DNA from 2 places in the Enterococcus camelliae genome. Region 1 is predicted to be linked to the other one. Evidence: riboswitches for the same ligand, from Rfam matches in the RefSeq annotation. Region 1 holds a riboswitch; the other holds the start of a gene.
The links. A riboswitch is a leader RNA that binds a small molecule or an ion and turns the genes downstream of it on or off. The one in region 1 is predicted to bind magnesium.

Region 1 (22,140 bases):
TTGTACGTGCTTGTTTCAGTCGTTCTCCAAATCTCATGGGTCATCACGTCCTTTCTGTATTGACTATAAGCGGGTTTGCCTAGTGGATGCTAGCTAAGATTCTAAGCAAGTCAAAATAAGCTTCAGCTAAAGGGTGCTAAGTTTCTCAGCATCCCTTATGTGAAGCTGTAACTAGCAGTATTCAAGGAAGAAGAAACGAAATGGCGGCTATTGTTTCAGAAATGAATGACGGGTTCTTACGGAAGTAAATCACTGACCCATTCACTTGTGGGTCTTCTTTTTCCACTGTTCACCTTGGCTTCTGGATCACGATAGCCAACACGATAATTACTAATCAGCGCATAGTTTTCTGGAAAGCCGATTTTTTTGGCGAAGGTGGGTTCTAAAGTAAAGGGAGAAGAGGCCCAAAAGCCGACCAAGTCGTGTTCTGCCAATAGAAGTGAAAAATTTTGAATAAGTGCGGCAGTTGCTAAAGCAGCATCGGAATTCAACCGGTTGTTTTCCGGAAAAACTTCGTGGGCAAATAATAGCGTGGCTGGTGCTTGACGAATCAATCGATTCATTTTGACAGTGAACTTCTCCTGCGATTTTTCATCGTTAATCAGTCCAATTTCTTGATAGAAGTCGATGATTGATTGGTAAAGAAATTCTTTTTCTTCGGTAGTCGTGATTAATTTGACCAGCCAAGGTTCCTTTTTATGATAAGGTGCATTGCTAGCTTGACCTAATAATTCGATCAATAAGTCTTTTTTGACGGGAGTATCCAAACTTTTTTTTGCTGTTCTTCGTGTCGTAATTCGTTTTTGAATTGATGTCATACGCAACCTCCATAATTTGAGAATAGTTCTCAGTTAGACTAATTTTATAAAAAAATGCGGAATATTGCGAATCTTTTGACTACGATTTCAAAAAAAGAAGCGAATCAATGCCAATGAGGCAATGCCAACTAGGACGATTACGAAGAGATTTTTACTAATTAGGGCGCTGATTACTGTGGGTAGAGAGGCGCCAACATATGTCCATTTGATAAGAGGAAATTGTCCGATTTGAGGTTCAAGAAGACTATCAAACCACAAAGCAGCCATGATAACGAGTGGGACAAATTGTAAATAATCAATGACAATTTTGGGTAAAGTCACCTTTTTTAAAAGAATGAATGGAAGGATACGTGAAACCCATGTAACAAGGCCGCAACCTAGGATAGTTAATAAAATATAGCTAGTTGAAGGCATAGTTAATCATCACTCCTATTGCACAAATAATTAGCGTAACGAGAAGAACCAATATTGAATGAGGAATGAAGATCATTCCAAAGTAAATACCAACAAATGTTAGTACAATTAGTAGCAGTTGTAAGGTAACGGAAAGTTTCTGATCTGTATGGACTTGTAAGTAAAGTAGTCCAATAAACATTGCTACAATGGCAAAATCGAGTCCAAGTGACTCGGGGTTGGGAATGAAATCACCAATTAAGGCACCTATGATGGTCGAACCGACCCAAGTTAAGTAGGAAAGAAGATTGGCCGTATTGAACCACGAAAACGTTAAGCGCTGATTGGTAATCAGTTGTTTGTTTATGCCTAAAGCAAAACTTTCATCTGTCAAAAAGGTGCCAATCAGAATATTTTTAAAAAGAGATTCTTTTTTAAAAAAAGTAGCAACGGTCAGACTCATTAAAATCATCCGTGCATTAATTAAAAATGTTGCGAAAATGATTGCAAAAATGGGGTTGTTTGTAGCTAACATGCTAACGGTAATAAATTGGGCAGAACCTGCATAAATAATAAGTGACATCAAGACAACTACTAAGGTACTAAAGCCACCAGCTTTGCCGACGATGCCAAAAGCAATGCCAATTCCGATGTAACCAAGCATTGTGGGCAATGTATCTTTGAAGGCAGTGGACGCATCTAATTGTGTGTTCATTTTTAAACCTCCCATGATGATGTTTCTCTTATTATACCGAAAGATTTTCAGATGAAAAGTGAATTTAAAAAAACCATGGTAAGAAAACGAGAGATAAAAGCAAAAGCACGATTGATTGACAATCAATCGACAGGTGGTATAGTAAATATAAACATTGTTTACTATTGTAAACGAATTGAGGAAGAAGGGCTTATTGTGACGAAAAATAGTCAAGAAGCATCGAAACCAAAAGAAGCACACGTTTCTTCTGTGAAGGAAGAACAACGGTCTCATGCAATGGATGAATCAATGAATCACGCGCATCATATGACGCACATGCAAGAACCAAAAGAACAACTGCATGACGAGAAGAGGCAATCAGTGATGGACCAACAACATCATGAAATGGATATGGATCACGAAATGAACATGAACCATAAAATGGATATGGATCACGAAATGAACATGAAGCATGAAATGCATATGGGGCATGCTATGCATGGTAGCATGGATCACAGTATGCATATGGGAAACTTTAAGCAAAAGTTTTGGGTATCCTTGATTCTTGCATTTCCAATTGTGCTTCTTTCACCAATGATGGGGCTTAATCTGCCATTTCAATTTCAATTTCCAGGATCGGATTGGCTTGTTCTTATTTTGGCAACAATATTATTCTTTTATGGTGGACAACCTTTTCTAGCTGGGGCCAAATCAGAGTTACGACAAAAAAATCCAGCGATGATGACATTAATTGCAATGGGGATTACGGTGTCCTATGTTTATAGTGTCTATTCTTTTATCGCGACAACTTTTTTTGGAAAGGATGTCATGAATTTTTTCTGGGAGCTAGCCACGTTGATAGTGATTATGCTTCTTGGACACTGGATTGAAATGAATGCGGTCATGAATGCGAGTGATGCGCTACAAAAATTAGCTGAATTATTACCAGATAAGGTAACGAGACTTGTTGCCGGTAAAGAGGAAGTTGTTTCGCTACAAGCAGTTCACACAGGGGACAAACTCATTGTCCGGTCGGGCGATAAAATGCCTACGGACGGAAAAATTTTGTCGGGACAATCCATTGTGGATGAATCGGCCGTTACGGGAGAGTCGCGCGGGGTTCAAAAAAATCCACAAGATTTGGTGATTGGCGGTTCGGTAAATGGAGAAGGTACGTTGACGATCCAAGTGACTGGTACGGGAGAAGAGGGCTATCTAGCGAAAGTGATGACCATGGTTCGCCGAGCGCAAGCGGAAAAGTCAAAACTGGAAGCATTGTCTGATAAAGTGGCCAAATGGCTATTTTATGTGGCCTTAACGGTTGGTATTTTGGCATTTATTAGTTGGTTAGTATTGACTGATTTGCCAACTGCACTTGATCGAATGGTGACAGTCTTTGTTATTGCTTGTCCACATGCACTTGGTTTGGCAATTCCATTAGTGATTGCACGCTCGACCTCGATTGCTGCCCAAAATGGCTTATTGTTAAAAAACCGCAACGCGCTTGAAAATTCACACGATTTGTCGATGATTTTGCTTGATAAGACTGGGACTTTAACCCAAGGAACATTTGCTGTAACAGGAATTGAACAATGGGATAATCAAATTACTTCCCAAGAACTATTGCAATACATTGGTGCGTTGGAAAAAACAGCCAATCATCCAATTGCAGTAGGGATGATGCGTTATCTAAAGGCACAAGGAGTGGAACCTTTCGAAGCAAAAGATACTCAGACCATCACTGGGGTGGGCTTAAGTGGAATGGTGCATTCACAAAAAGTCACAATTCTTAATGAAAATGCGTTGACTGAAAGCGAAAAGCAGTCATTGGATCCATCAAAATGGCTTCACTATCAAGAACAAGGCAATACGATTAGTTTTGTCAAACTAAATGATGATATTGTTGGTCTAATTGCTTTAGGGGATGAAATCAAGCCTGAAGCAAAAGCATTTATTCAAGCATTGCATAACCGCCAAATTGAACCTGTTATGTTGACTGGAGACAATCAGGAAGCAGCTGCCAAAGTGGCCAGCTATCTTGGCATTACTCAATTTTATGCGGGTCTTTTACCAGATGGAAAAGAAAAGATTGTTGCCCAATTCGTTCATGAAGGAAAAAGAGTAGCAATGGTTGGTGATGGTATCAACGATGCGCCAAGTTTGGCACGTGCAACGATTGGAATTGCTATTGGAGCTGGGACAGATGTAGCTATTGACTCAGCAGACGTTGTTTTAACGAATAGCAATCCTGAAGATATTTTACATTTTTTGGATTTAGCAAAAGTCACCAGAAGAAAAATGATTCAAAATCTTTGGTGGGGAGCGGGATACAATATTTTTGCTATCCCATTAGCAGCAGGTATTCTTGCACCGATTGGGATAGTACTCAACCCAGCTGTGGGAGCGATTCTTATGTCTTTGAGTACGGTAATTGTGGCGATGAATGCGATGACCTTATCGATGAAAAAAGAAGCGAATGGTTCTTCTAAATAATTGATTTTAGACAAAACTCGACCTATTCTAGTTAATAGGTACGGGTTTTGTTTTTGACTCTTTTTAAAGAAAGTCGAGAAAAAATTTTTTTTAAATGAAGGCGGGAAATGTCTTTTTTGATTTGACGGTTGGAAGCATTCTAACTATAATAAGCATGAACATGACCCTATGATTTGTTAGGTGAGGCTCCTATATGAACACAGGCTACTGCCCAAAAATGTCGAGAGACGCCAATGGGTAGAACAGAAATCGTCGAAGAAGGCGTTTTTTAAGGTAGCTAAAAGGAATTTTCCTTTTTACGTTATATAGTGCCAAAACTCGACGAGTAGATCGAAAATAACAAGCAGTCTTGTATTTTTAACCTTTCGCTGAGCAATTTGGTGAAAGGTTTTTTTGTGTTGGGTACCTTTCCTTTTAACAAACCGACTAGGATCAGAGTAATGGATAGAAAGAAGTGAGTAAGATGGATGACGGACACCCCAATAGTCAACAGCATAATGAGAAACGAAGCATGGGTTGGTTCGTCTTAGCCACTTGCTGACTGATGCTTTCTTTTCTCAGTCCTTTCGTTTAGAAGAGAAAAGAGGCCAGAAAAATGAAAAAAAACCAAGGCGAACAAGTTGCACGTGCTGCAAGTTGTTCCTATGAAGAAGTACTGCGTCAATTTCACAGCGTTGCTGGAGGGCTGACAACAGAACAGGCAGAAGAAAACCGTGACCAATTTGGAAAAAATCAAATTGTAGGGCCATCACATGAACATTGGCTAAAATTATTAGGAGAATCCTTCATCACACCGTTTACTTTGGTGTTAATCGCATTAGCAGTGGTGTCTGTTTTTGTAGATGGCATCTTTGCGCAACCCCAAGATCGGAGTTTCGTAACTGTCTGGTTAATTAGCATAATGGTGTTTGCAAGTGGTCTAGTTAGTTTTGTCCAAACTATCAGGGCTAATCAAGCAGCAGATCAATTAAAAAAAATGATTCATGTAACGGCTGCAGTATCACGTGATGGTCGTTACCAAGAAATACCGACGGAGGATATTGTTTGCGGTGATTTTGTAAAATTAGCGGCAGGCGATATGATTCCTGCTGACATGCGCTTATTACAAACAAAAGATTTGTTTTTATCGCAAGCAGCTTTAACAGGAGAAAGCTACCCTGTTGAGAAAGATGCAACTAGTGCAACAGAATCAAACATAGCCATGACGGAACGTTCCAACCTAGTCTTGATGGGAAGTAACGTATTAAGTGGAACGGCAGAAGGAATCGTCATTGCAACAGGGGAAGATACGGTCTTTGGTTCCATTGCCCATACCCTCAACGAAAAGCCTAAGCAAACGAGTTTTGAGTTGGGAATCAAGGAAACGTCTCTTCTGTTAATTCGTTTTATGGTGATTATGGCACCAATAGTCATCGTGATTAATGGTCTAACAAAAGGCAACTGGTTAGAAGCAATTTTGTTTGGTTTATCTGTTGCTGTTGGTCTAACACCAGAAATGTTACCCATGATTGTGACAACAAACCTTGTTCGTGGTGCGCGTGTCATGGCAAAAAAGGAAACCATTATCAAGAATTTATCCGCCATTCAAAATTTTGGGGCAATGGACTTGCTTTGTACGGATAAAACAGGCACACTAACTCAAGACAAAATCGTATTGGAATACCATCTTGATTGCAATGGAAATGAGAGCAATCGCGTGTTGCGGCATGCCTATATGAATAGTTACTACCAAACGGGTTTAAAAAATCTCATGGATATTGCCATTATTCAAGCTGCAGATACACAGTTAACATTGCATCCAGAAAACTATCGTAAAGTTGATGAAGTACCATTTGATTTTGATCGGAGAAGAATGAGTGTGGTGATTGCGGATCAATCAGGTAAGACGCAAATGATTACCAAAGGCGCCATTGAAGAAATGCTCAGTGTTTCTTCATTTGTCGATTTTGATGGGCAAGTAACCACTCTTACGCCAACGTTAGCAGGACACATTATGCAAGAGGTAGAGAAGTTAAACCAACAAGGATTCCGCGTCCTTGGGGTAGCTCAAAAGACTAATCCACCAGAAGTGGGAGCTTTCTCGACGGGTGATGAAACAGAGATGGTCCTCATTGGCTATCTGGCCTTTCTTGATCCACCAAAAGAAACAGCGAAAGCAGCTATTTCCACTTTACATGCTCATGGTGTTGATGTACGGGTATTAACGGGAGATAATGCCTTAGTGACACAATCCGTTTGTCAACAAGTCGGGATTGCGACGGAGAATATGGTAGAAGGCAGTCAATTGGAAAAACTAACCGAAGAAGAATGGGACAAGATTATTGAAACCACCAAGATTTTTGTCAAATTGACGCCACAACAAAAAGCAGATTTGGTCCAACGTTTTCAAAAGAAAAATCATACAATTGGCTTTTTAGGAGACGGCATCAATGATGCACCTGCCCTGAAAGTTGCAGATGTAGGGATATCCGTGGACACAGCGGTCGATATCGCGAAGGAATCCGCCAATGTCATTTTATTGGAAAAGGACTTGATGGTGTTAGAAAGAGGAATTCTAGCTGGTAGAGAAGTATTTGGCAATATTATGAAATACGTGAAAGCAACGTTAAGTTCCAATTTTGGAAATATTCTCTCGGTTCTTGTTGCTAGTATCTTTTTACCTTTTTTACCAATGTTACCCTTGCAATTACTATTTTTAAATTTTATGTATGATCTTTCATGCTTAGCAATGCCGTGGGATCGTGTCGATCAAGAATATCTAGCAAGCCCTAAAAAATGGACAACGCAAGATATGGGGCGGTTTATGGTATGGTTTGGTCCCACTAGTTCCATTTTTGATTTGGTGACTTTTTATCTATTGTATACGTGGTTGTGTCCACTTGTAGCGGGCGGATCGTACTTTCAATTATCGGCTACGCAACAAGTTGTTTTCATCGCAGTCTTCCATGCGGGTTGGTTTGTAGAGTCTTTCTGGACGCAATCGTTAGTCATTCATGCCTTGCGTTCTCCAAAACTACCATTTATCCAAAGTCGCGCAACTTGGCCGGTGATTGTTGCGACTAGTCTCGGCGTTTTTTGTGGAAGCATTTTGCCAATGACTTCTTTGGGATCCTCTCTTGGATTGATGCACTTGCCTACGATTTTTTGGAGCTGTTTGTTAGGAATCGTTTGTGCATATTTGTGCCTGGTAACATTGGTCAAAAACATGTATCTCAAACGTTACCATCAATTATATTGATTATTTAGCAAATGATTTTGTGGTCGAGAAGTAATTAGGTATACTGGCTAAAAATGATAAAGAGAAGGTGCAAAGAAAAAGATGAATGAGCAAGAGAAATCAACAGGAATGGCGGCAGTATTTGCAGCGTTAGCCGCCAATGTATTAGTGGCAATTAGCAAGTTTATTGGGTATTTTATTAGTGGTAGTGCAGCAATGTTAAATGAAAGTATTCATAGTGTGGTCGATTGTGGAAATCAGTTGTTGCTACTTTTTGGTAACAAGCGAGCCAACCGTGGTCAAAGTGAATTGCATCAATTTGGAGAGGGCCGTGCCAAGTATTTTTTCAGTACGATTGTCGCAACCATGTTGTTCTTTGGGGGTGGTATCCTAGGTATCATGGAGGCCATTGATAAGCTATTCCATCCAAGTCATGAAGTGAATAGTCCTTGGGTGGTCATACTTATTTTAATTTTTGGGATGATTGTTGAAGGGTATTCTTTACGAATCGCCATGAAGGAAATTGCTGAATTGAACAGTGAAAAGTTGTCCACATTGGCATTTTTACGGGAAAGTCGCCATAGCGAAATTCTTATCATTTTTACAGAGGATTTTTGTGCAGTTATTGGTTTGACGTTGGCGATGGCAGGAACGTTGCTGACAATTGTAACAAACAATCCTACGTTTGATGCCCTTAGTGGTTTGTTAATTGGGGTGTTGTTAACGGGAGCAGCTATTTTCTTGGCAAGAGAATTTTATAGTTTGATTGTGGGAGAAAGTGTGACTGCTAGTGATTTAAATAAAATTAAGCAAGCATTCCAACGAAATGATGTTGAAAAATTAATTGATATCAAAACGATTCATCTTAGTCCAAATGAAATTATGGTTGCTGCAAAAATTGACTTGTTAGATACACAAGAAGAGCAAGGTTACGCAATTGTCAATCTGATTGAGGAAGATATCCGAAGACGCTTGCCAGATAAAAAAGTTTACATCTACATTGAAACGGATAAATATGATCCTAACTATCAACGAGGGTAGGTAGTGGACGCGAAAAACAGGTAAGTGATTAATCAATGAATGAAGCATTGTTTGGGATAAGCAGTGCTTCATTCATTTTTCTTTACAAAAACTTTACACAAATGTTAACGAAGGTTAACGAAAACAGCGTATACTATCAGATGGATACAAAACGAATTTTTGTATTTTTTTTCATCGGCTGTCAGTGAAACAAGGTCAGTGTCTCTCAATTGGTGAATTACGAGAAAACTCTCATTGAAATGAAGATAATTCTAACGAAAATATAATAAAAAAATATTGCTAATAAACGATTAATATTCTATAATCTAGTAGCAATTGTTCGTATTTAATTGCAAAACATTTACTAAAGGGGAATAAGGATGAAAGTTTGGAAGAAATTGGCAGCGGTTGGCTTGAGTTTAGCTGCAGCAGTTACATTAGCGGCATGTGGGAGCTCTAGTTCATCAAGTTCTTCATCAAAAGATGGAAGCTATGAGCCAAAAAAATTAACGGTACAATTCGTTCCTTCGCAATCTGCTGAAACATTGGAAGCAAAAGCGAAACCATTGGAAAAATTATTGAGTAAGCAATTAGGCATTCCAGTCACTGTAAGTGTTTCTACTGACTATAATACCATTGTAGAAGCAATGGGTTCTAAACAAGTGGATGTTGGTTTCTTACCACCAAACGCCTATGTATTGGCTCATGAACAAAGTGGTGTGAAAGTTCTTCTTCAAGCACAGCGCTATGGCATTTCTCAACCTGGTGGAAAGAGTACAGATAAATTAGTAGATAGTTACCGTTCAATGATTGTTGTGAAAAAAGGAAGCAATATTAAAGATGTTGATGATTTAAAAGGGAAAAAAATCGCAACTCAAGACGTAACTTCATCTGCTGGATATGTTTGGCCAGTTGCTGAATTGAAGAAAAAAGGAATTGATATTAATAAAGATGTTACAACGGTGCAAGTGAAAGGTCATGACCAAGCTGTTCTTTCCGTTCTAAATGGAGATGTGGACGCAGCCTTTGTCTTTGAAGATGCCCGTAATACAGTGAAGAAAGACTATCCACAAATTATGGATGAAGTAGAACCAATGTACTTTACTGAACCAATTCCAAACGATACCATCAGTGTTCGTTCAGATATGAGTAAAGAATGGGACAAAAAAATTCAAGACGCCTTTATTGCAATCGGTAAAGATCCAAAAGGGAAAGAAATTATTTCTTCTGTCTACTCGCATGAAGGCTATGTAAAATCAAAAGACAGCAATTTTGATATCGTTCGCGAATACGCAAAAGAAGTTGGACAATAAGCAAACGTTTCTATAAAATAGGAACAAAGGGTATCGAGTGTTACCGATACCCTTTTGCATTGTATTTTTTTATTTTTAATATAAGAAAGTAGGAAAAAAAGTGACAGAGGAAAATCAAGCGATTATTTCGTTTAAGCATGTCAATAAAGTCTATCCAAATGGTGTTCATGGATTGCGGGACTTGAATATTGATATTAAAAAAGGAGAGTTTGTCATTGTTGTCGGTTTATCCGGAGCTGGAAAGTCCACCATGCTACGTTCAATCAACCGCTTACACGAGATCTCAAGTGGTGAAATTTTAATTGACAATCAATCCATTACAAATGCGAAAGGGAAGGAATTGCGGTTAATTCGCAGAGATATTGGAATGATTTTTCAAAGTTTTAATTTGGTCAAACGTTCAAGTGTTTTGCGAAATGTCTTAACGGGACGTGTAGCTTATCATCCAACATGGAAAATGCTTTTAGGTCTATTTCCAAAAGAAGACAAAGAACGGGCGTATCAATCATTGCAACGTGTCAATCTAGCTGAAAAAGTCTACACACGAGCAGATGAATTGTCTGGTGGGCAGCAACAACGAGTTTCGATTGCAAGAGCTTTGACACAAAAACCGAAAATTATTTTAGCAGATGAACCCGTTGCTTCGTTAGATCCAGTGACTACCGAAAAAGTAATGGATGATTTAAAACGGATTAATCAAGATTTCGGGATTACGGTGGTTGTCAATCTGCACTCTGTGGAGTTAGCACGTCAGTATGGTACACGAATCATCGGTTTGCGTGATGGGGGTCTAGTTTTTGATGGATCGGTAGCGGAAGCAACTGATGATACATTGAAGGCAATTTATGGTGGTGAAATTTTGGAAGAAAAAGCACAAGGAGCGATTGTATAATGAATTCACAGACGCTACCAAAACGTGGGGGACTTTGGAAAAATTTCTTGTGGTTAGCTATTTTTGTCTTGATATTGATTGTTAGTGGCAATATTTCGGGTGTCGATATTCCACGCTTTGTGACCAATGCAGGACAGATGACTATTATCATCCAGAAAATGGCTCATCCGGATTGGTCCTATGTTTCCATTATCATAAAGCCTATCTTAGAAACGTTACAGATGGCTATTATTGGTACAACGATAGGTGCTTTATTTGCCTTTCCATTTTCTTTATTTGCTGCTCGAAATATCGTACATAATAAATGGGTTACTGGTATTTTCCGCTTTATTTTAAATATTATCCGGACCATTCCAGATTTAATGCTAGCAGCATTGTTCGTTGCCATTGTCGGTATCGGTCCTGTGGCAGGGGTTATTTCATTAGCTGTATTCACGTTTGGAATGATTTCAAAATTGTTTTTTGAGTCGATTGAAACAATTGATGATGGGCCGATTGAAGCAATTACAGCATCAGGTGGTTCCAGATTAGATATTATTCGTTACGCGGTACTCCCCCAAGTCACGAGTCATTTTTTAAGCTATCTTCTGTATGCTTTTGAGATAAACGTTCGAGCATCAACTGTCTTAGGGTATATTGGTGCTGGTGGAATTGGGATATACTTGCAACGCTCGCTTAGCCAATTTCGTTATGATCAAACGTCTATTATTGTCATTGCTATCTTCGCAGTCGTGTTAGTCATCGACACAATTAGTAATAAGTTAAGGGAGCGATTAATATGATGTTGCCAGCTGAACCAAAAAAACATCTGGTAAGAAACTGGATTATTGCTTTGGCATTACTAGCAATGTATGTATGGGCATTTTCTGGTATTCCGTTTACTGGTGTGAAAGAAAATGTGAAAGAAATTGTTGGCTCTATTTTTCATGGACTAACGCACCCGGATTGGGCCTATGTGTATACAGGTGATGGCGAAGATTTGATTTCTTTGATGATTCAAACGGTGGCGATTGCCTTTTTAGGAACGTTTATTTCATCCTTGTTGAGTATACCGTTTGCCTTTTGGGCTGCGCGTACCAAACAAGGCAATCGTTTTGTATCAGGTACAGGGAAAATTATGCTAACAGCGATTCGGACTTTCCCGGAAATTGTGTTGGCAATTATGTTTATTAAAACAGTGGGACCAGGTTCGTTTGCCGGTGTATTGGCTGTCAGTGTACACTCAATCGGGATGCTTGCCAAATTATACAGTGAAGCGATTGAAAATATGGATCAAGGACCATCAGAGTCAGTTATTAGTGCCGGTGGAAATCGCTGGGATCTTTTGGCTTATGCGACCTTGCCACAGTTAGTTCCGGAATTCATTTCCTTTACATTGTATCGCTTTGAATTAGCTGTGCGTTCAGCCTCTATTTTAGGGATGGTTGGTGCCGGTGGGATTGGGACGCCAATGATCTTTGCAATCAATGCTCGAAACTGGAGTCGCGTGGGAATTATCTTAATTGGAATTATTATAACTGTTACGCTGATTGATTTTATTTCTGGTCAATTAAGAAAACGGTTAGTGTAAATAAAAGAAAACGGATGAGAACAAGATTTCTCATCCGTTTTTTTGGTTTATACAGATTATTCTATCCGTCAAAAAAATACGATTTCCTTTTGAAAGCTTTTTTGAAAAGGAGTATACTAAAATTATTCTAATGTAGGAGATGACGATCATGAAAGTGAGTTTGTTTACGAGCTGTGTCGTAGATGCCCTTTTTCCAAATGTCTCGATTGCGATTGTAGAAGTGCTCGAACGTTTTGGGATTGAAGTGCTATATCCAGAGAATCAAGTCTGTTGTGGACAACCCACATTAAATAGTGGGTATCGAGAAGAATCGCGAAAAGTATTAATTAATCAATTAGAAGCATTTAAAGATGCTGATTATGTAGTGGGCGCCGCAGGAAGTTGCACAGCCTCTATGAGAGAATATGCGGAGTTTTTTAAAGATGATCCAATCTACTATGAAGAAGCAGTTAAGTTGCATGATAAAACATATGAGTTTACCCAGTTTTTGTATCATGTTTTGGGGTTAACTGATGTGGGTGCAACATTATATAAAAAAGTAACCTATCATCGCTCTTGCCATATGACTCGTCTGTTAGGGGAACGAGAATCACCGTTTGAACTAATGAAACATGTTAAGGGCTTGGAATATGTTGAGATTCCTCATATTGAAAATTGTTGTGGGTTTGGCGGAACCTTCTCAGTGAAAGAACCCATCATTTCAAATGCGATGGTCACAGAAAAAATGAACGACATCATCGATACAGGTGCAGAAGTTTTAATTAGTGCCGATATGGCTTGTTTAATGAATATTGGCGGGAAGTTCAACCGTGAAGGCAAGCCAATCACGATTATGCACATCGCAGAAGTATTAAATCATGATGTTGATTTATCAAGAGTCAAAATTCCAGAAAAGGCATTGGCATAGGAGGACGGATACATGGGATTAAAGACAAGTACCTTATCTTTCGATGAACGATGTACGGAAAACATCGAAGACAAACAAATGCAGGCAGCATTAAAGAAAGCACAAGATGCGCAATGGATTAAACGAGAAGGCTCCCGCGACCAATTAGGAAATTGGGAACAATGGCGGGAATTAGGACAGCAAATCCGGCAACATACGTTAAATCATTTACCCGATTATTTAGAACAATTTAGTGATAATGTCGAAAAACAAGGGGGACATGTCTTCTTTGCCCGGACGGATAAAGAAGCGCAAGAGTTTGTCCGCCAAATTGTCTTAGAAAAAGAAATTAAAAAAATTGTGAAATCCAAATCAATGGTTACCACGGAAGTTGGATTGGATCCAATGCTTGAAAAAATGACCGATGTTAGTGTGGTTGAAACGGACTTAGCAGAATTTATTTTGCAAATGGATAATTGGGATGAACCTTCACACATTGTTTTCCCAGCTGTCCATAAAAATCGGCATCAAGTGAAACAAATTTTTGAAAAACTTGGGTATGTTGGTTCAGATGAGCCTGTGGATTTGGCAAAGTTTGCTCGTAAAATATTGAGAGAACGATTCTTAGAAGCTGATTTAGGTATTTCTGGTTGTAACTTTGCAATTGCTGATAGTGGCATGATCAATTTAGTGACCAATGAAGGAAATGCTGATTTATGTATTAGTATTCCTAAAACACAAATCGTCTTAATGGGGATGGAACGGATCGTCTCAAGTATCAAAGAAGCAGAAGTATTGGACAATTTGCTTTGTCGCAGTGCGGTTGGTCAAAAATTAACGAGCTATGTGACGTTTGCTGGTCGCAAGCATGAAGATGAATCAGATGGACCAGAAGATTTTTATGTTGTGATTGTTGACAATGGACGATCAAATGCGTTAGGCACACAATTTCAAGAAATGTTGCAATGCATTCGATGTGGGGCTTGTTTAAATGTCTGCCCAGTGTATCGTCATATTGGTGGGCACGGTTATGGGTCTATTTATCCAGGACCAATGGGTGCAGTGCTGTCTCCAATTTTAGGTGGATACGAAGAATTCGGTGATTTACCCTATGCGTCAAGTCTTTGTGGAGCATGCACGGATACTTGTCCAGTAAAAATTCCTTTGCACAAATTGCTAATTGAGCATCGTACAGTGATGACCAATGAACTAAAGATGAAACATGGGCTGGATGATGCAACCATGAAAATGATTGGCCGCGTTACGGCTTCCCCAATCGCGTTTAAAATGGTAGAAAAGGTGGATCATGCTGGATCTGCAATGATTACGAAAAAGAAAGATATGAGTGTAAAAAACTTATATAACCATGATGGCTATTTAAACAAAGCGCCTGCAATGGCTAAAAATTGGACCGACTATCGTGATTTACCTCGACCTCCTAAAGCAAAAGACAATTTCCGTCAGTGGTTTAAAGATCATCAAAAAGCGAAAGCGCAAATGGGGGGAAAGTAAGATGACGAGCACAACAAACGAAAACAGAGAAAACTTTCTTGATCATTTGGCCGGATGCTTAAAGTATGAGCGCCACAGTTTAAAGGATTCAGCTGTGCCGTTTATGAATGATTTACCGCATGAAACATTAAATGATCTGACTCAAGACGAATTGTTAGAAGTCTTAAAAAAACAATGCGCAGCACTTCATTGCCAATTGCTTACAACATCGCTTGCCGATTTGCCTGCTACATTGGCAACCCAAATTCAAGAATATGGGGAAGGTTCCATGATTTTACCAGATGATCCTCGGTTTGAGGAATATGGGCTAGCTGATTTCACTCATCGTCCGAATACATATATTTGGCAAAAAGGTGCAGATAAACGACAAGCCAATATCTTTGAGGCCCAACGTTCGAATATCGGTATTGCTTTTGCAGAATATGTGTTAGCAGAGTCAGGAACCGTTGCGCTGGAATCATCCGCGGGTCAAGGAAGGTCGTTGCATTTTTTGCCTACAAATTACATTGCAATTGTTCCTATCAGCAAAATGGTTCCCCGAATCACGCAAGCGACAGATCACTATGCCGCTAAAATCAAAGCTGGAGAAGCTACTGGCTCGGCTTTGAATTTTATCTCAGGTCCTTCAAATTCCGGAGATATTGAAATGGTTTTAGTTGAAGGCGTACATGGGCCGCTCCATGTCACATATGTTGTAGTCGAAGATTGCTAAGAAAAGATCTCTTGCATGCTATATGCAGGAGACCCTTTCTTTTTCACTTTGAAAGTTTGTTTGGAAAGTTTGGTCAAATGAGAGGCGCAAACATTGCATTTATTTGAAAATCGCCTATTATAATAGAGGGTGAGTTATAATAAAAGGAGTACTTTTTAGATAGGTATTCGTGAAAAAACTTGTAAAATGGTTAGTTGTAAGACCACATGTACAGAATGTACAAAGTTGATTGGAGGAATAGGAAATGGATATTGTTACATTAGCTCGAATCCAATTTGCTATGACGACGGTGTTTCACTTTTTCTTCGTCCCATTATCGATTGGGATGGCATTTGTCGTAGCAATTATGGAAACTCTTTATGTAACGAAAAAAGACGAAGTTTATAAGAAGATGGCTAAGTTTTGGGCACAAATCTTATTATTAAGTTTCGCAGTAGGTGTCGTGACAGGTATTATTCAAGAATTTCAGTTCGGTATGAACTGGTCAGATTATTCTCGCTTTGTCGGCGATATTTTTGGAGCACCTCTAGCAGTTGAAGCTTTGCTTGCGTTCTTTTTGGAATCAACCTTCTTAGGGTTATGGATATTTACTTGGGATCGAGTAAAACCGGCAGTGCACGCACTGTTCATTTGGTTAGTTGGTTTTGGCTCCATCATGTCCGCTTTTTGGATATTAGTTGCGAATAGCTTTATGCAACATCCAACCGGGTATACCATTAACAATGGTCGGGCAGAAATGACGGATTTTGGAGCAGTCATTAGCAATCCCCAAGTTTGGTATGAGTTTTCACATGTTATCGCCGGTGCAATATTAACTGGAGGGATTGTGGTCGCTGGGTTATCTGCTTTCCAATTGTTGAAGAAGAATCAATTAAGTGAATTGACACAAAAAATTTACAAAAAAACCGTTAGAGTTGGCCTTTGGGTAACGTTAATTGGTTCCGCTTCTGTTTTGTTTGCAGGTGACTTACAAATGAAAGCGTTGGTTGAAGATCAACCAATGAAATTTGCTGCAACAGAAGGATTATATGAAAACTCAGGAGACCCAGCTGCTTGGACGGTAGTCGCTTGGGCAAACGAGGCGAAAAAGGAACGCGTATTTGGGATTGAAATTCCTTATATGCTAAGTATCTTGTCTTATAATGCTCCAGAAGGTGCTGTCAAAGGCATGAATGAAATTAACAAAGAATTGACTGCCAAATATGGTGAAGGTAATTACTACCCTCCTGTCAACACTTTGTTTTGGAGCTTCCGGGTGATGGCTGGTTTTGGAACGTTAATGTTATTGGTCGCAATTGTGGGTCTAATTATGACACGCAAAAAGAAGGAAACGCTATACAAAAAAAATTGGCTGTTATGGGTTCTTGGTTTGATGACCTTTGCGCCATTTCTAGCAAACACTTCAGGTTGGCTAATCACTGAGCTTGGACGGTATCCTTGGACAGTTTACGGCCTGTTTAAAATTGAAGATAGTGTGTCACCTAATGTATCGGTGACATCACTATTAATATCAAATATTATTTACTTCTTACTGTTTGCCGGTCTGGGTGCTGTGATGGTTTACTTGGTTATTCGCGAATTGAAAAAAGGGCCTGAATATGTGGATCATCAACAGGAAGCAGATAGCAAACCGTCGATAGATCCATTTGATGGAGGTGCATTCTAATGTCTGGTTTACAATTAATGTGGTTTGTGTTAATTGGCGTTTTATTTTCCGGTTTCTTTTTCCTTGAAGGATTTGACTTTGGTGTCGGCATGGCTGTCCAGACGTTAGCTCATAATGACGAAGAAAAAGACCAAATTGTCAATACGATAGGACCTGTTTGGGATGGTAATGAAGTATGGTTACTAACCGCAGGGGGCGCTATGTTTGCTTCATTCCCTTATTGGTATGCATCTTTGTTTAGTGGATATTATTTAATCCTCTTTATTATTTTATTTGGTTTGATTATTCGCGGCGTTTCCTTTGAATTTCGGCATAAAGTGCCAGAAAAAAATAAAAATTTCTGGAACTGGACATTAAGTATTGGTAGTTTCATTGTACCTTTTTTCTTTGGTGTTCTCTTTATCAGTTTGGTGCAAGGTATGCCAATTGATGCGGATGGAAATATGACTGCTAAGTTTACTGATTATATTAATCTCTTTTCAGTTGTTGGTGGAGTGGCGTTGACGTTGCTTTGCTACTTGCATGGGTTAAATTATATTTCCTTGAAAACAGAAGGACCGGTCAGAGAACATGCGCGCAATTATGCTAAATTGCTTTATTATGTCCTTTATGTTGGTTTAGTTTTGTTTGCAATCTTGTTGTATTTCAAGACAGATTTCTTTGATAATAATTTTGCGTTGACAAGTCTACTAGTGTTAGCAATTGTATTGTTGACAGTTCTTGCTAACATTTCAGTGTTTAAAGAAAAAGAAATGACTGCTTTTATTGCGAGTGGCTTGACAATGGTTGTCTTAGTAGCCTTACTTTTCACAGGACTATTTCCACGTGTGATGATTAGTTCATTAGGCAGTCAATTTGATCTGTTAATTAAAAATGCTTCATCGACGCCTTATACGTTGAAGTTAATGACGTATATCTCCTTTACGTTATTACCATTTGTCTTAGCATATACTGCTTGGGCATATTATATATTTAGAAAACGTGTAACGTTAGATGTGAAAGGATACTAAGAATGGTTGATAAAGCGATTATGCGCTTGCCGAACATTCAAAAAATAATGATGGTGCTTGCAGGGTATGCTATCTTGCAAGCTCTCTTTATAATTGGGCAAGCTTACACCTTAGCAACAGTCATTACCCACTTGTGGGAAGGCAAATCGTTGCAAGCTCAATTTGGGCTAATTGTGGCTTTTTTTCTCTGTTATAGTGCTCGTCATGGTGTCATTTTTTTCCGTGATAAATTATTGGACAACTATGCACAAGAACAGGTGGAATTGTTAAGAAGCCAATTACTGGAAAAATTATTCCGATTAGGTCCCGTTGTAGTCCAAGCACAAGGAACAGGGAATATGATTACGATGGCTTTAGAAGGAATTTCCCAAGTTGAGAACTACATTCATCTCATTTTGGCTAAAATGATGAACATGATGATTATTCCTTGGCTGATTTTAGTCGTTATTTTTTTCTTAGATTGGGAATCAGGGCTTACATTGCTGCTTATTTTCCCCCTGATTATTATTTTTATGATTATTTTAGGGTATGCGGCTCAAGCGAAGGCTGATCGCCAATACCGCGCCTTTCAATTGTTGTCCAATCATTTTATTGATTCTTTGCGAGGAATTGATACGTTGAAGGTATTTGGATTAAGCAAACGCTATGGTCGTAGTATTTACCAAACAAGTGAAGCGTTCCGCAAAGCAACGATGAGTACGTTGAAAATTGGTATTTTATCGACGTTTGCCTTGGATTTTTTTACCACGTTATCCGTAGCAATTGTCGCGGTTCTTTTGGGCTTAAGACTCATCAATCAAGAAGTTTTTTTATTTCCGGCTTTAACGGTATTGATTTTGTCCCCGGAATATTTTTTACCAGTTCGTGATTTTTCTAGCGATTATCATGCAACATTGGATGGAAAAAATGCGATGACTGCTGTACGAGAAGTATTAGAATTACCAGAAGAAACAGAGGTACAACAATCGCTCCCTCAATGGGGGAAAGACGCTCAACTAACACTACATCAAATGAGCTTTTCTTACGACGGGCAGACAGAAACTATTCAACCATTTGATTTGACAACAACCGGCTTCAAAAAAATTGGTGTGATTGGGATGAGTGGTTCTGGAAAATCAACTTTAATTAACGGATTAAGTGGTTTTCTGACGCCAAGTGGTGGATCCATTGAGATTGCTGGACAACGTGTGACCTCCTTCGCACAGAAAGATTGGCAAAAACAAATGATTTATATCCCACAAAGTCCGTATCTTTTCCAACTAACATTACGGGAAAATCTTGCTTTTTATACACCAAATGCCACTGAAAAGGAAATTCAAGAAGCCGTTAATGTCGTGGGATTGAATGAATTGGTAGCTGAATTGCCCCAAGGACTAGACACACCAATCGGTCAGGGTGCACGTGCGCTGAGTGGTGGACAAGCCCAACGGATTGCGTTGGCACGAGCTTTCCTAGATAAAAAACGAAGTATTCTTCTTTTTGATGAACCAACGGCGCATTTGGATATTGAAACAGAAGTTGAAATCAAAGAACGAATGCTGCCATTAATGGAAAATCGACTTGTTTTCTTCGCAACTCACCGCTTGCATTGGATGCGTCAAATGGATGTTATTCTCGTGATTGAGCAAGGGAAAATTGTCGAGCAAGGGACATTTGCCGAATTGACAGCTAAGCAAGGGCATTTTTATGAATTGACAGAGCAAATGAGGAGGGAAGAACATGTTTAAAATTCCACTTTTCCAATCTCTAAAAACGGATCAATGGGTGAAACCTTTTCTTCACCAGTATAAAAAAGCATTGTACTTGGCGTTATTTTTAGGTTTTATGACCTTCTTTTGTGCGGGTGCGCTGATGTTTACTTCTGGTTATTTGATTAGTCGTTCGGCTTCGTTACCAGAAAATATTCTAATGATTTATATTCCGATTGTTCTAACAAGGGCGTTTGGGATTGGCCGACCCGTTTTTCGTTATGTGGAGCGTTTGACTAGTCATAACTGGGTGTTGAAAATGACATCTAAGCTTCGTCTCAAGCTTTACCTCACGTTAGAGAAAGAAGCAATGTTTTTTAAACAAACCTATCGAATGGGTGATATTCTGGGACTTTTGGCAGAAGATATTAACCACATTCAAAATTTATATTTGCGAACAATCTTTCCAACAATTATTGCTTGGATTCTCTATGTGTTTGTGATAGTTGGTTTAGGTTTCTTTTCACTTTGGTTTGCATTGGTCATGACTATTTTATTTTTCGGCTTGGTTGTGGTCTTTCCGCTTGTCTCTGTGCTAATGAATGGTGCAAGACAAGAGCGAGAAAAACAAGTAAAAAATGCGTTGTATATCGATTTAACGGATAATGTGATGGGGGTCTCTGACTGGATATTCAGCCAACGTTCACAAGAATATGTAGCTTCCTATCTTGAAAATGAGCAGCAGCTTTATCATGTTCAAAATGAATTACGACGATTCAATCGCTTACGCAATTACTTTTTTCAACTGTATATCGGCTTGATGGCGGTTAGTCTAATTCTCTGGACAAGCCAGCGATTTGTAGGAAATCATGGCGGAGCAGCAAACTGGATTGCCGCCTTCGTACTCAGTCTTTTTCCGCTGATTGATGCATTTGCTGTTTTACCTGATGCAGCGCAAGAAACGAATGTTTACAAAGATTCTTTGAATCGATTGAATGCGCTGAACAGTCAAGCTACGCCTGAGGATTCTGCACTCCCTATTCAGACGCTGACAATCCAATTGAAAAACCTTTCCTTTCATTATCCAAATGAAAGCAAAATGGTGCTTAATGGCTTGGATTTAACCATTCCTCAAGGGCAAAAATTAGCTATTTTAGGTCGAAGCGGATCAGGAAAAAGTACACTTGCAACCCTTATTCGTGGGGACTTGGCGCCGACGGATGGTTTTTTGACCTTAGGAGAGGTGCCAACGAATCAATTTGGTGATCAAATAGCTAACTATATTGGTGTTATTCAACAAACACCCTATTTATTTCATACGACCATTTTGAATAATTTGCGTATTGGGAATGAAGAAGCTTCAGTGGAAGAGGTGTGGCACGTTCTTGAACGCGTAGGGTTAAAAAAATTGGTTCAACGTTTGCCAGATGGACTCCAAACGATGGTGGATGAAGCTGGTTTGCGTTTTTCTGGTGGTGAGCGGCATCGAATGGCGTTGGCGCGTATTTTGTTACAAGACACACCCATCGTTTTGCTAGATGAACCAACTGTAGGTTTAGATCCAATCACAGAACAAGCCTTAATTGATACCTTTTTTGGTGAATTAAAAGATAAGACAATCATTTGGATTACCCATCATTTACAAGGAATTAATCAAATGGAACGCGTGCTGTTTATTGAGAATGGTCAAATTGAGCTTGCAGGAAGCCCAGCTGAATTGGCGGCTACAAGTCCTCGTTATCGATTGTTAAAAGCAGTGGATGAAGGTCGATAAAAAAGCAAGGACAATTGTCCTTGCTTTTTTATCGGGTGAATGAATAGTCAATCAGTAGTTGCGTGCCAACAATTGTCGTGTTAGTCGTTCGAGTTGATCACGGGCATGTCCTGCTGGCAAGCGTCGAATATCGGCCAATGCTTTTTCAGTATAGGTTCGTGCAAACTCTTTTGCTTGCTCTACCCCTTGATACGCTACGACGAGGGAGGCAACTTTTTTGGCTTCTTCTTCTGTTAGGTTCCCCTTTTTTCGTAAAAATGGTTCAAATGCTGCAGAATTTTGGGCTTTGGCCAAGAGCAGAGGAATCGTATACACACCCTGGGTCAAGTCTTCTAGAACTGGTTTTTGCAAAGTAGACTCATCGGAGGTGTAATCTAGGATGTCATCATACGCTTGGAAGGCAATACCAATGTTACGGCCAATGTCACCAGCGAGTGCTTCAATTTCTGGTGAAGTGTGGCCAAAGTGTGCCCCTTCCAGAC
Region 2 (9,801 bases), on a different contig from region 1:
ATGGGATCAATTAAACCAATTAATTGGGTTAACAAAAGTAAAAAAAGAAATTGATAAAATGCTCAAAGTAGTCCAATTGAATCAACAACGCGTTGCCAAAGGGCTTATGCCAATCAATCAATCGCTTCATGCAGTGTTTATGGGGAATCCAGGTACTGGAAAAACAACGGTTGCGCGATTAATGGGACAAGTCTTATTTGAGAATGGGGCGCTGTCTGGGGAGACGTTTAACTATGTGGAAGTTTCTGAGGCAGATTTGGTCTCCAATCATGTGGGAGAGACGGTTTTAAAAACAACGGAACGTTTAGAAGCGGCCAAAGGAGGAATTCTTTTCATCGATGAGGCGTATACGTTGAATAAAAAAGATAGTTCGGTAAATTTTGGTCAAGAGGCAATTGACACAATTTTAAAATATATGGAAGATCATCGCCAAGAAATCGTTATTATTTTTGCAGGCTATACGAAGGAAATGGAAGAATTCTTACGCACCAATCCTGGGTTGTCTTCGCGAGTACCGAATACGTTTATATTTGAAGATTATACACCAGAAGAGATTGTTACGATTGGAAAACGACAACTTGAGGAAGGTCAATATGATTTGGAAGATGAAGCTTATTATGAAAGAAATGTCGCTCGTCTGTATCAAGCTTCGTTAGATCATAGTAATGCTCGTTGGATTCGCAATTTTAATGAACAATTGATTAAAACGTTTGCCTTTCGAATTATTGAGGAAGGTTCCGAAGATGTTTCGACGATTAAAAATGTTGATATCTCTTCTCTTGTAAATAAAGATAAATTTGAGAATGGTGAGAAACCAGATGCTCTAGCTGAGTTGAATCAAATGATTGGTATTCAATCAGTGAAAGATCAAGTTGCTCGGTTTGTGGCTTTAGCAGAGGTGAATAAACGACGGGAAGAACAAGGTACTGGCAATCGGCATTTCACGCTACATTCTTTGTTTTTAGGAAATCCCGGTACTGGGAAAACAACAGTTGCTCGTTTATTGGGTAAGGCATTTTATCAAAAAGATATCATCAAGGCAGATAAATTTATCGAGGTGTCGCGCAGTGATTTAGTGGCAGGATATTCCGGTCAAACAGCGATTAAAACTAGAGAAGTATTGATGTCTGGATTAGGTGGCCTTGTGTTTATTGATGAAGCCTACAGTCTTTATAAATCTGAAAATGATACATTTGGTTTAGAAGCAATTGATGAAATTCTAAAATTTATGGAAGACTACCGCGAGGAAATTGTGATTATTTTGGCAGGATATAACGATGAAATGAATCGCTTTTTAAGGGCAAATTCAGGCCTATTGAGCCGCATTCCAAATCATTTTCAATTTGAGGATTATACACCTGAAGAAATCACACAAATTGGGATGATGAAGTTATTAAAGGATCAGTATGTCTTTGATACAGAGCAGTATAGGCAAGTGGTAGCGCGTACGTACCAAAGAAGCAATGATTTTAGTAATGGAAGATGGGTACGCAATTTCAATGAACGGTTAATTGGTATTGCTTCGTCACGCATTGCCAATGAAGGAACCAATGATTTGTTTACAATTACAGTAGACGATATCTATGCTACGGGAAAGGAATATTAAATATGGACGAAGAAAAAGGCTACGTTGCACCACCTAAAAAGGATGCAGCCAATCATCAGGGATATGTTGTACCGCCAAAAAAAGACGAGGAATATATTGCTCCTCCAAAAATGAATTCATCTCAATCCAGTGAATATGTAGCACCACCAAAGGAAAATCAAGCGAATCATCAGGCAGAGTCAACTCCAAAACAAAGTAATGAAACAATCGGTCAATCGAGAAAAAGCATTGATGCAATCTATACGACAAATCAAACAGATTCCTTTTTTAAACAGTATTTTCATACGCCAAAAATGGGCTGGCGTTTTTATATAACAGGGTACCTCATTTTGATGTTTCTTTGTTATGTTCCGCAAACTTGGGAAAATTATCGATGGGCCAATCAACTGGGGGGAGTTGCTCAAGGAATCCCAGCTTTTATAAAGTTGCTTGTTTTGGTCGGCTATATTTTATTGTCTAACTATACCTATAGTTGGTTTTCTGATTATCAACGAGCTAAAGGTGGTGCTTTTGCTTGGTTTTTCACTCCTTATGGAAGCGTCAAAGCAGGACTGGCTTCTTCCGCTTTTTTGAATTTTCAAAAAGGAACGGTAAAGAGAGGCATATTTGGTGGTTACCAAGTGGATAGCCATGCATCTGTGGGCAAGAGTATGCTTGCGATGCTCATAATCATGATTGTAACCGAACTGCTAAAATTTATCGTGGCTATACCATTAGCTTTTCTTTCTCTATTTCTGCATAAGCGGACCATCCAAAAATATATTTCACTTATTGAGGAAACTGAGATAAACTATCAAGTGTGACAATTAAAAAAGTCCAATAAAAATGATAAAAAGTTTGACAAAAAAATAAGCTCTCAAGCTTGATATGAAGCTATTTCTTCAAAAATTATTGTTTTGCAACTGTCAAACTCCTGTGGTATAATCGGCTTTATTCATGTAGATACCTTTTTCATACTTATGGTTTTGTCGCTTTTAAGTATAACGTATCTATATGATTTTTTTGTTTACTTCTTTATGCATTTCATTTTACAACTTATCGAAAAAAGAAAGTCGGGAGTTTGTTGACAAGTGAGCAATCTTTTGTTACGGTATAAATGAAAACTAAATAAGATTTGTTAGGTGAGGCTCCTATACAAACATAGGCTACTGCCCAAAAATGTCGAGAGACGCCAATGGGTAGAACAGGAATTGTCGAAAACAAGGCTTTTCATAAGGTAGCTAAGATGTTTGTCTTTACGTTGTATAGTGCCAAAACTCAACGATTAGATCAACGTCTTTTTTCAGGTTGTTTTTGAATGAAATTAGAGAGGCTTTTCGCGGGGTTTTTGTGCGGAAAGTCTTTTTTTTGTGCAGTTGGCATCAATGACCGAACAAGGTGCGAAACCTATCGAACAAATCAGAAGTGAATTGAGGAGATCATTCACATTGAATGAACACCGATTGAAAAGGGGATGGAAACAAATGGATGACAGTAGTTCGAAACAAAAGGGTTTGCAGATAGAAAGGCAAGCTTGGCGCATCGTGTAGTCAAACGATCGTCAAGGATTTCCTGACTCTCTCCAAGCCCTGCGAATGAAAAAAAATAGGTCCGAACGATGCTAGAACAAACAGGCTGATTTGCAAAAGGCGATTGGCTAGCATTTGGATTGGAGAGAAGGAGAAAAACAATGGTAAGAAAAAAACAAATAAAACAACCCATGTCTTATAACCGATTGGCACGGCAACCAATCGAGCAACTTTTTACTATCTTTCAAACATCGCGCAAGGGATTGACTGAAGAGCAAGCCGTGAAAGCGCGAGAAACTTACGGCGAAAATACATTTTCTTATGGAAAGAAGCCCTCATTTTTATTAGAAATGCTCAAAGCCTACATCACGCCGTTTACTTTGGTATTAATTGGTTTAGGTGTGACGTCTTTTGTCACGGATGTTGTCCTCGCTGCACCTGGAGAGAGAGATTTTTTTGGAACGAGTATTATTTTATTGATGGTTCTTGTTAGTGGAACCATGACATTGTTCCAATCCGTGCGATCAAATCAAGCGGCTGACAAGTTAAAATCATTGGTAAAGGTAACCGCATTAGTCAGACGCGCAGGTCATGAAGCAGAAATTCCAATGGAAGAGATTGTTTGTGGCGATATTGTCAAATTATCCGTGGGCGATATGATTCCGGCAGATATCCGATTGCTTGCTACGAAAGATTTGTTTCTTTCTCAATCGGCATTAACGGGAGAAAGCTATCCTGTCGAGAAGCAAGCCGAAGCAGTCATCCACGAGCAAGCAGCGGAAACAACTTATGAAAACATGGTTTATATGGGAAGTAACGTGATTAGTGGTAGTGCGGAAGGAATCGTTGTTGGGACGGGTCAAGGGACGTTATTTGGTCAAGTTGCCGATTCATTAGCAAGCAAACCCGTGAAAACCAATTTTGAATTGGGCATTCACAAAACGTCGTACTTATTTATTAAGTTTATGGCTCTCATGGCACCAACTGTTATTGTGATTAATGGGTTAACCAAAGGCGATTGGATGGAAGCTTTTTTGTTCGGCTTGTCCGTGGCAGTAGGGTTAACCCCTGAAATGTTGCCGATGATTGTCACGACAAACTTAGTTAAAGGCGCAACGAGCATGGCTAAGAAAGGAACGGTCATCAAAAATCTTAATGCCATTCAAAATTTTGGGGCCATTGATGTTTTGTGTACTGATAAGACGGGAACGCTAACTCAGGACAAAATCATTTTGGAATACCATCTTGATTTGTTAGGCAATGAAGATGAGCGAGTATTGAAGCATGCTTACCTGAATAGTTACTATCAAACAGGGTTAAAAAATTTATTAGACGTCGCGATTATTGAAGTGGCAAACGAAGAATTGACTATAGAGAACCAACACTATGAAAAAGTCGATGAAATCCCGTTTGATTTCGAACGTCGCCGGATGAGCGTTGTGGTGGAAGATGCTCAAGGAAAAACACAAATGATTACCAAAGGCGCCATTGAAGAAATGTTACAAGTGGCAAGTGTCGTAGATTTGCAGGGGGAAATTGTCCCACTTACCGATGAAATCAAGCAAAAAATCCTCAAAAAAGTATGTGAATTAAATGAAGATGGATTAAGAGTAATTGGCGTGGCACAAAAAACCAATCCAAGGGTTGTTGGAGAATTCTCGGTAGCAGATGAATCAGAAATGGTCTTAATTGGGTATCTGGCTTTCTTAGATCCACCAAAAGAGTCTACCAAGCAAGCACTGGAGACATTGAGCCGACAAGGTGTCAAAGTGAAGGTACTAACGGGCGACAATGCTTTGGTGACTCGGTCTGTGTGCAAACAAGTCGGCCTAGGAACCGAAACACTCATTATGGGCGAAGAATTGGCTAACTTGTCCGAAGAAGAACTACGGCAAGAAGTAGAGCAATACAATGTTTTCGTTAAGCTGACTCCACAACAAAAACAACAAGTGACACGGGCCTTGAGAGCCAATGGTCATACGGTCGGTTTTCTTGGGGATGGCATCAATGATGCACCTGCCATGAAAGAAGCAGATGTGGGCATTTCCGTTGACACAGCTGTCGATATCGCTAAAGAATCTGCGGATGTCATTCTATTAGAAAAAGACCTCATGATTTTGGAACGGGGCATTTTGGCTGGGCGCGAAACCTTTGGCAATATCATGAAATATATTAAAGCCACTGCTAGTTCTAATTTCGGTAATATGTTCTCAGTATTGGTCGCAAGTATATTTTTACCTTTCCTGCCGATGCTACCCTTGCAAATTCTGTTTTTGAATTTGATCTATGATATTTCATGTATTTCCATTCCATGGGATCATATGGATGAAGACTATTTAGAAAAACCAAAACGTTGGGATTCTTCAAGTATTGGTAAATTCATGTTATGGTTTGGACCAACGAGTTCGATATTTGATATTACGACCTATGCATTAATGTACTTTGTTATTTGTCCAGCTGTGGTTGGCGGAAGCTTCCATACATTGTCACCTAGTCAACAGGTCGCCTTTATCGCTGTCTTTCATGCTGGTTGGTTTGTGGAATCACTTTGGTCTCAAACGCTGGTTCTCCATGCCCTTCGCACACCAAAACTGCCTTTCATTCAAAGTAGAGGTTCATTTGTGATGACAACAATTACTTCACTGGGCATCGTTGCAGGAACGATTTTACCATTTACTAGCTTAGGACAAAATCTTGGACTGGCTATTTTGCCAGCCAACTACTGGGCATGGTTACTTCTAACCATCGTTGCGTACCTCCTTTTGGTGACTGTTGTCAAACAGTGCTACCTACGTCGCTATACAGAGTTACTCTAAGCTTGGGGAAGGTGAAGGAAGAAGACTGAAGAAAAAAGAAACGCTTGGAAATCTATTTAATATTGTTACTCAAAATGAGTAATACCATTAAATGGTATCAAAAAAAATAATTGGATAAAAAAAGTTAGTCTGATTTGAAAACCAGACTAACTTTCTTTTTTATATTTTTCAGAACGAGCTTTAGACAAAGTGTCGATAAAAATCTGCCAGTCGCGTGAATCAGGAGGATTTTTCCATATGATTTGTTTCCGTATAAATTTTTTGTTTTCAAAGTCAGAAAGGTAGATATCTGTTCGGTTAGAAAGCTTGTATTCAATTTTTATCGGGAGAAGATAGAAATTTGTAATAAGATCCGCGATAAATTCTGAATACAATTTTCCCCTAGAAAAATGGATACAAATAGTGACTGTTGGCTCAAATTCCTTAATAGGGAAAAAATGATAGAGCAGCATCATAAAGTCGTAGTAAGAATTATTTTTTAGTTCATCGTTAAAAAAAGTATAGTGAGAGAGAAGTAATCGAATAAAATGATCATAGCTTACGAATAAATTTTGCATAATTGCCGATGAACCAATCGTTTCAAAGGATTGAAAAACAATTGGGAAAAACTTTTGACGCAAAATAATCCGTTGAAATTCGATATTAAATAGAGGATTCTCAAAAAAATCATCAACAGACACTTGGAAATAATTTGTAAATAAGGTAATGAATCGTCTTTTCTCATTTCCCAAATAAAGCAACAACTTTTCATCATCGATGGTAATGGCATCAATCATGCCTTGACAAAAGAGAAATAAAAGAAAGTGTGCTGGAGAATTATCTGAAATTTTTTCCCATCCTTGAGTTAAAGCAATCATTTTTTTAGAATCTGTGAGCGCTATTAAATAATTGAAACCAGTGGATGATTGTCGAATGATTGTTAAGATTAAATATAACTCTATTTTTGTTTTTTCTAATGGAGTAAGAGACCAATTGAAAATTGATTCAAGTATACGATAATACTCAACTGCTGCTTGCTTCATTTCATCTGGGAATAAATATTCATTCTCATAATAAACGGTGAATAGCAGTTGGTATGCAAGTAATTGTATCGTCGTCTCATCCCCTACAAAAACATCTTTTTCAATATAAATATTGTAATGAGATAAGATATGAATAAGCGTTTTTTGAACATTATAAGACTTGCTAAAGCTAATGTAATTTTCTTCACTAAATTCTTTTAAATTCTTATGGAGAAGTGTGGAAATAAACATTCGAAACGGTAACGAACGTTTAGCTAAATAGCTTTTAAATTTTGTTATTTTATTGATCGATATTTCACGATGTACAATGAAATTTTTCCCGTTTTTAATGAAAAGTTGCTGATTAAAAAGATTGTACCATGAATCGTTTAAGTCATTTATCAACGTATTTAGTTTGTATTCAGATAAATCTAAATAATTCTGCAAGTATGGGAGTGTTAACATGGATCCAACGTTATCAATTGCAGCCAGTTCAACTAATGTTAGCTGATAACGTTGATCATCCTCAAAAAAGTTTTTTATATCCATCTCTTTTCCTCCATGTAACTATCACGCAATACAAAAAAAGGTAGTTAGATATGATTTCCTTATGAATTTTTTAGAAATCGTAATAGATGGCGATGTATACAATATTCACTGTTATGTTTAATACTACTCAGATATCATGCGTTTTGAATACGATACAAGGCGTTGTTTATTTTATTTTTTGTTATTTTTAAAAAAAACAAAAATTATAAATAAAGGTAACTAATATATAATTTGTATTGTGAAGAGAGAATCATGTGTTCAATAATGAAGGAAATTTTTTGGGGAAAACGTATATTTGGGATTGCTCCACAAAAAATATCAAAATGGGGTGAAAGAAGTGTTTTTCCAAAATAAGGACGAGTACTTGGTTGCCATGCGAGAAGGAATTAAGTTTGATTTCATTAAAAAGAAAATGCCAACAGTATATAACTACTGGATGGATAAGGAAATGGAACTAGAAGAGTTACTTACAAAATATAATCCACAGCAATTGTGGTTTGTTATTCAAGAAATGATGTTAATCAATGCAAAATTTGTAATATTAAGAAATATCTTCCAAAATTTTGAAGATGATTATTATTATCAAGAAAAAGAACCTTCAAAAATTGACAGATATTATTTTGATCAGGATGAATTAATTCAAGGGATTGAGCGGGATAGTCATTATTACTATAAAGAGCTATGTGGATATCAAGTGAATGAAAAGGCACCTAATTCATTAATTTTTGGTAAGCAGGAGATTGTTGGCTAGTCTTGTTTTTGACGAATTTCCCAATGTTTTAAAGTAACAAGGTATTGAATGCTTTATAAAGATCATTGCAAAACGATATGTAAAATGACTATTTTAAAATAGTTTTACCATGGGAATAGTAAGCTCCTTGCTACTTACATCTATTATAATTTAAAAATATCTATGTATGTTAGGATTGCAATCAATAATATACATGAAGTTCGTTGCTAGAGTAAATTAAGAAATTGCTGAAAATTAGTCAGTCATTCTGTCAAGGTAATACAAAAATCCTCTATATGCTGACCCACATGGGGAAGATGACAATCGTTTATTTCACGCGATTGTCGTCTTTTTTTTGATTGTTTGTCTTTGAGTGACTCTTGGCGTGTTATACTTTCATAAAGGACAATGGTTTATTTTGGACGGTGGAATACGCATCATGCGCTGTTAACTGGCTATAGAAGAAGGGATGATGGCTGATGAATTGGGAAAAACTGTTTGCGGCGATTATATTGCAAAGAGGGTATGACTATTACTGTGAGAAGGCAGTCGAATTACTTGATGTGAATGAAAATGAAGTTCATGCAGAAGTGATTGGCTCGGATGAATATGAAGTTACCATTTCTTTTTTAAATGGGCAGGTAGCGGAGATGGCCTGTTCTTGTCCCTATGCTCAAGGTGGCAAACATTGTAAACATATGGCAGCTGTCTTGTTTGAATGGTCGGAGCAGTCTAGTGACAATGAATCGTCGGCTAGTGACCAATTTGCAACATCAATCAATCCAATGGAAAGTCAGCAATCTTCTACCGACTATTTCGAGGAAATTGAAGAATTGGTGGAAAAAGCAGATATAAATTATGTGCGCTCATTTTTAAAAACGATTTTGAAGGAGGACGACAGGTGGTTTCTTCGTTTTCAAAATGTGTTAAAGATGGAAAATGATGAAGTCGATTTGACTTATTATTCGTTGATTATTGAAGAGATTGTTGCTCAATTTTCGGGATATGATGATTTCATTGATTATAATGATGCGAGCGAATTTGCGTCGGAATTAGAGGATTTTCTTGCGGATGATGTGACCGACTTGCTGAATCGTGGCTATTACCAAGAAGCTTTCGAGATAGCTAGTCAGATTTTTGTTCTAATTGGCAATGTGGATATCGATGATTCAGATGGTGAGGTAGGAATGCTAGCTGAAGACATTTATCAATTTTGGCAACGATTGCTACGTGAAGCAAATTTGGAAGCAAAACAAATGATGTTCACTTGGTTTGTTTCGAATTTGGACGGTACGATTGTGGATTATCTAGAAGAATATATTGAACGCATTCTCTTTGAAGCATTTGATGAGCCTATTTTTATCCAAGAAAAATTGATTTTTGCCAGAGAAAAACTTGCGTATATCAATCAGAAAAAGAATGATTGGAGTCGTGAATACCATGTTGGAAAATGGGCTTCTCATTATCTAGCATTATTAAGCAAAAGCGATGATCAAGGAAGCCAACAAGAACTTGCCAGAATCTATCGTACGTATTGGTCGAATACAGACGTGCGAAAATTTGCCATCGGACAGTCACTTGAGAAAAAAGA

Region 2: another riboswitch for magnesium. It lies ahead of mgtA (magnesium-translocating P-type ATPase); the one in region 1 lies ahead of mgtA (magnesium-translocating P-type ATPase).

What each region holds. Positions count from the first base shown of each region.
Region 1 covers NZ_JBHUMO010000001.1:60,160-82,299, forward strand. The annotation lists gene ACFSR0_RS00295 (helix-turn-helix domain-containing protein) at 1-37, opposite strand, end outside; gene ACFSR0_RS00300 (nitroreductase family protein) at 237-818, opposite strand; gene ACFSR0_RS00305 (AzlD domain-containing protein) at 906-1,232, opposite strand; gene ACFSR0_RS00310 (AzlC family ABC transporter permease) at 1,219-1,926, opposite strand; gene ACFSR0_RS00315 (heavy metal translocating P-type ATPase) at 2,203-4,398, shown strand; M-box (ykoK) riboswitch at 4,564-4,735, shown strand; gene mgtA (magnesium-translocating P-type ATPase) at 4,994-7,636, shown strand; gene ACFSR0_RS00325 (cation diffusion facilitator family transporter) at 7,718-8,656, shown strand; gene ACFSR0_RS00330 (phosphate/phosphite/phosphonate ABC transporter substrate-binding protein) at 9,016-9,948, shown strand; gene phnC (phosphonate ABC transporter ATP-binding protein) at 10,049-10,840, shown strand; gene phnE (phosphonate ABC transporter, permease protein PhnE) at 10,840-11,622, shown strand; gene phnE (phosphonate ABC transporter, permease protein PhnE) at 11,619-12,410, shown strand; gene ACFSR0_RS00350 ((Fe-S)-binding protein) at 12,559-13,317, shown strand; gene ACFSR0_RS00355 (LutB/LldF family L-lactate oxidation iron-sulfur protein) at 13,330-14,808, shown strand; gene ACFSR0_RS00360 (LutC/YkgG family protein) at 14,810-15,520, shown strand; gene ACFSR0_RS00365 (cytochrome ubiquinol oxidase subunit I) at 15,765-17,186, shown strand; gene cydB (cytochrome d ubiquinol oxidase subunit II) at 17,186-18,196, shown strand; gene cydD (thiol reductant ABC exporter subunit CydD) at 18,199-19,923, shown strand; gene cydC (thiol reductant ABC exporter subunit CydC) at 19,916-21,658, shown strand; gene ACFSR0_RS00385 (polyprenyl synthetase family protein) at 21,710-22,140, opposite strand, start outside.
Region 2 covers NZ_JBHUMO010000032.1:261-10,061, forward strand. The annotation lists gene ACFSR0_RS04480 (AAA family ATPase) at 1-1,606, shown strand, start outside; gene ACFSR0_RS04485 (hypothetical protein) at 1,609-2,409, shown strand; M-box (ykoK) riboswitch at 2,713-2,882, shown strand; gene mgtA (magnesium-translocating P-type ATPase) at 3,276-5,930, shown strand; gene ACFSR0_RS04495 (hypothetical protein) at 6,077-7,480, opposite strand; gene ACFSR0_RS04500 (DUF7006 family protein) at 7,845-8,231, shown strand; gene ACFSR0_RS04505 (SWIM zinc finger family protein) at 8,690-9,801, shown strand, end outside.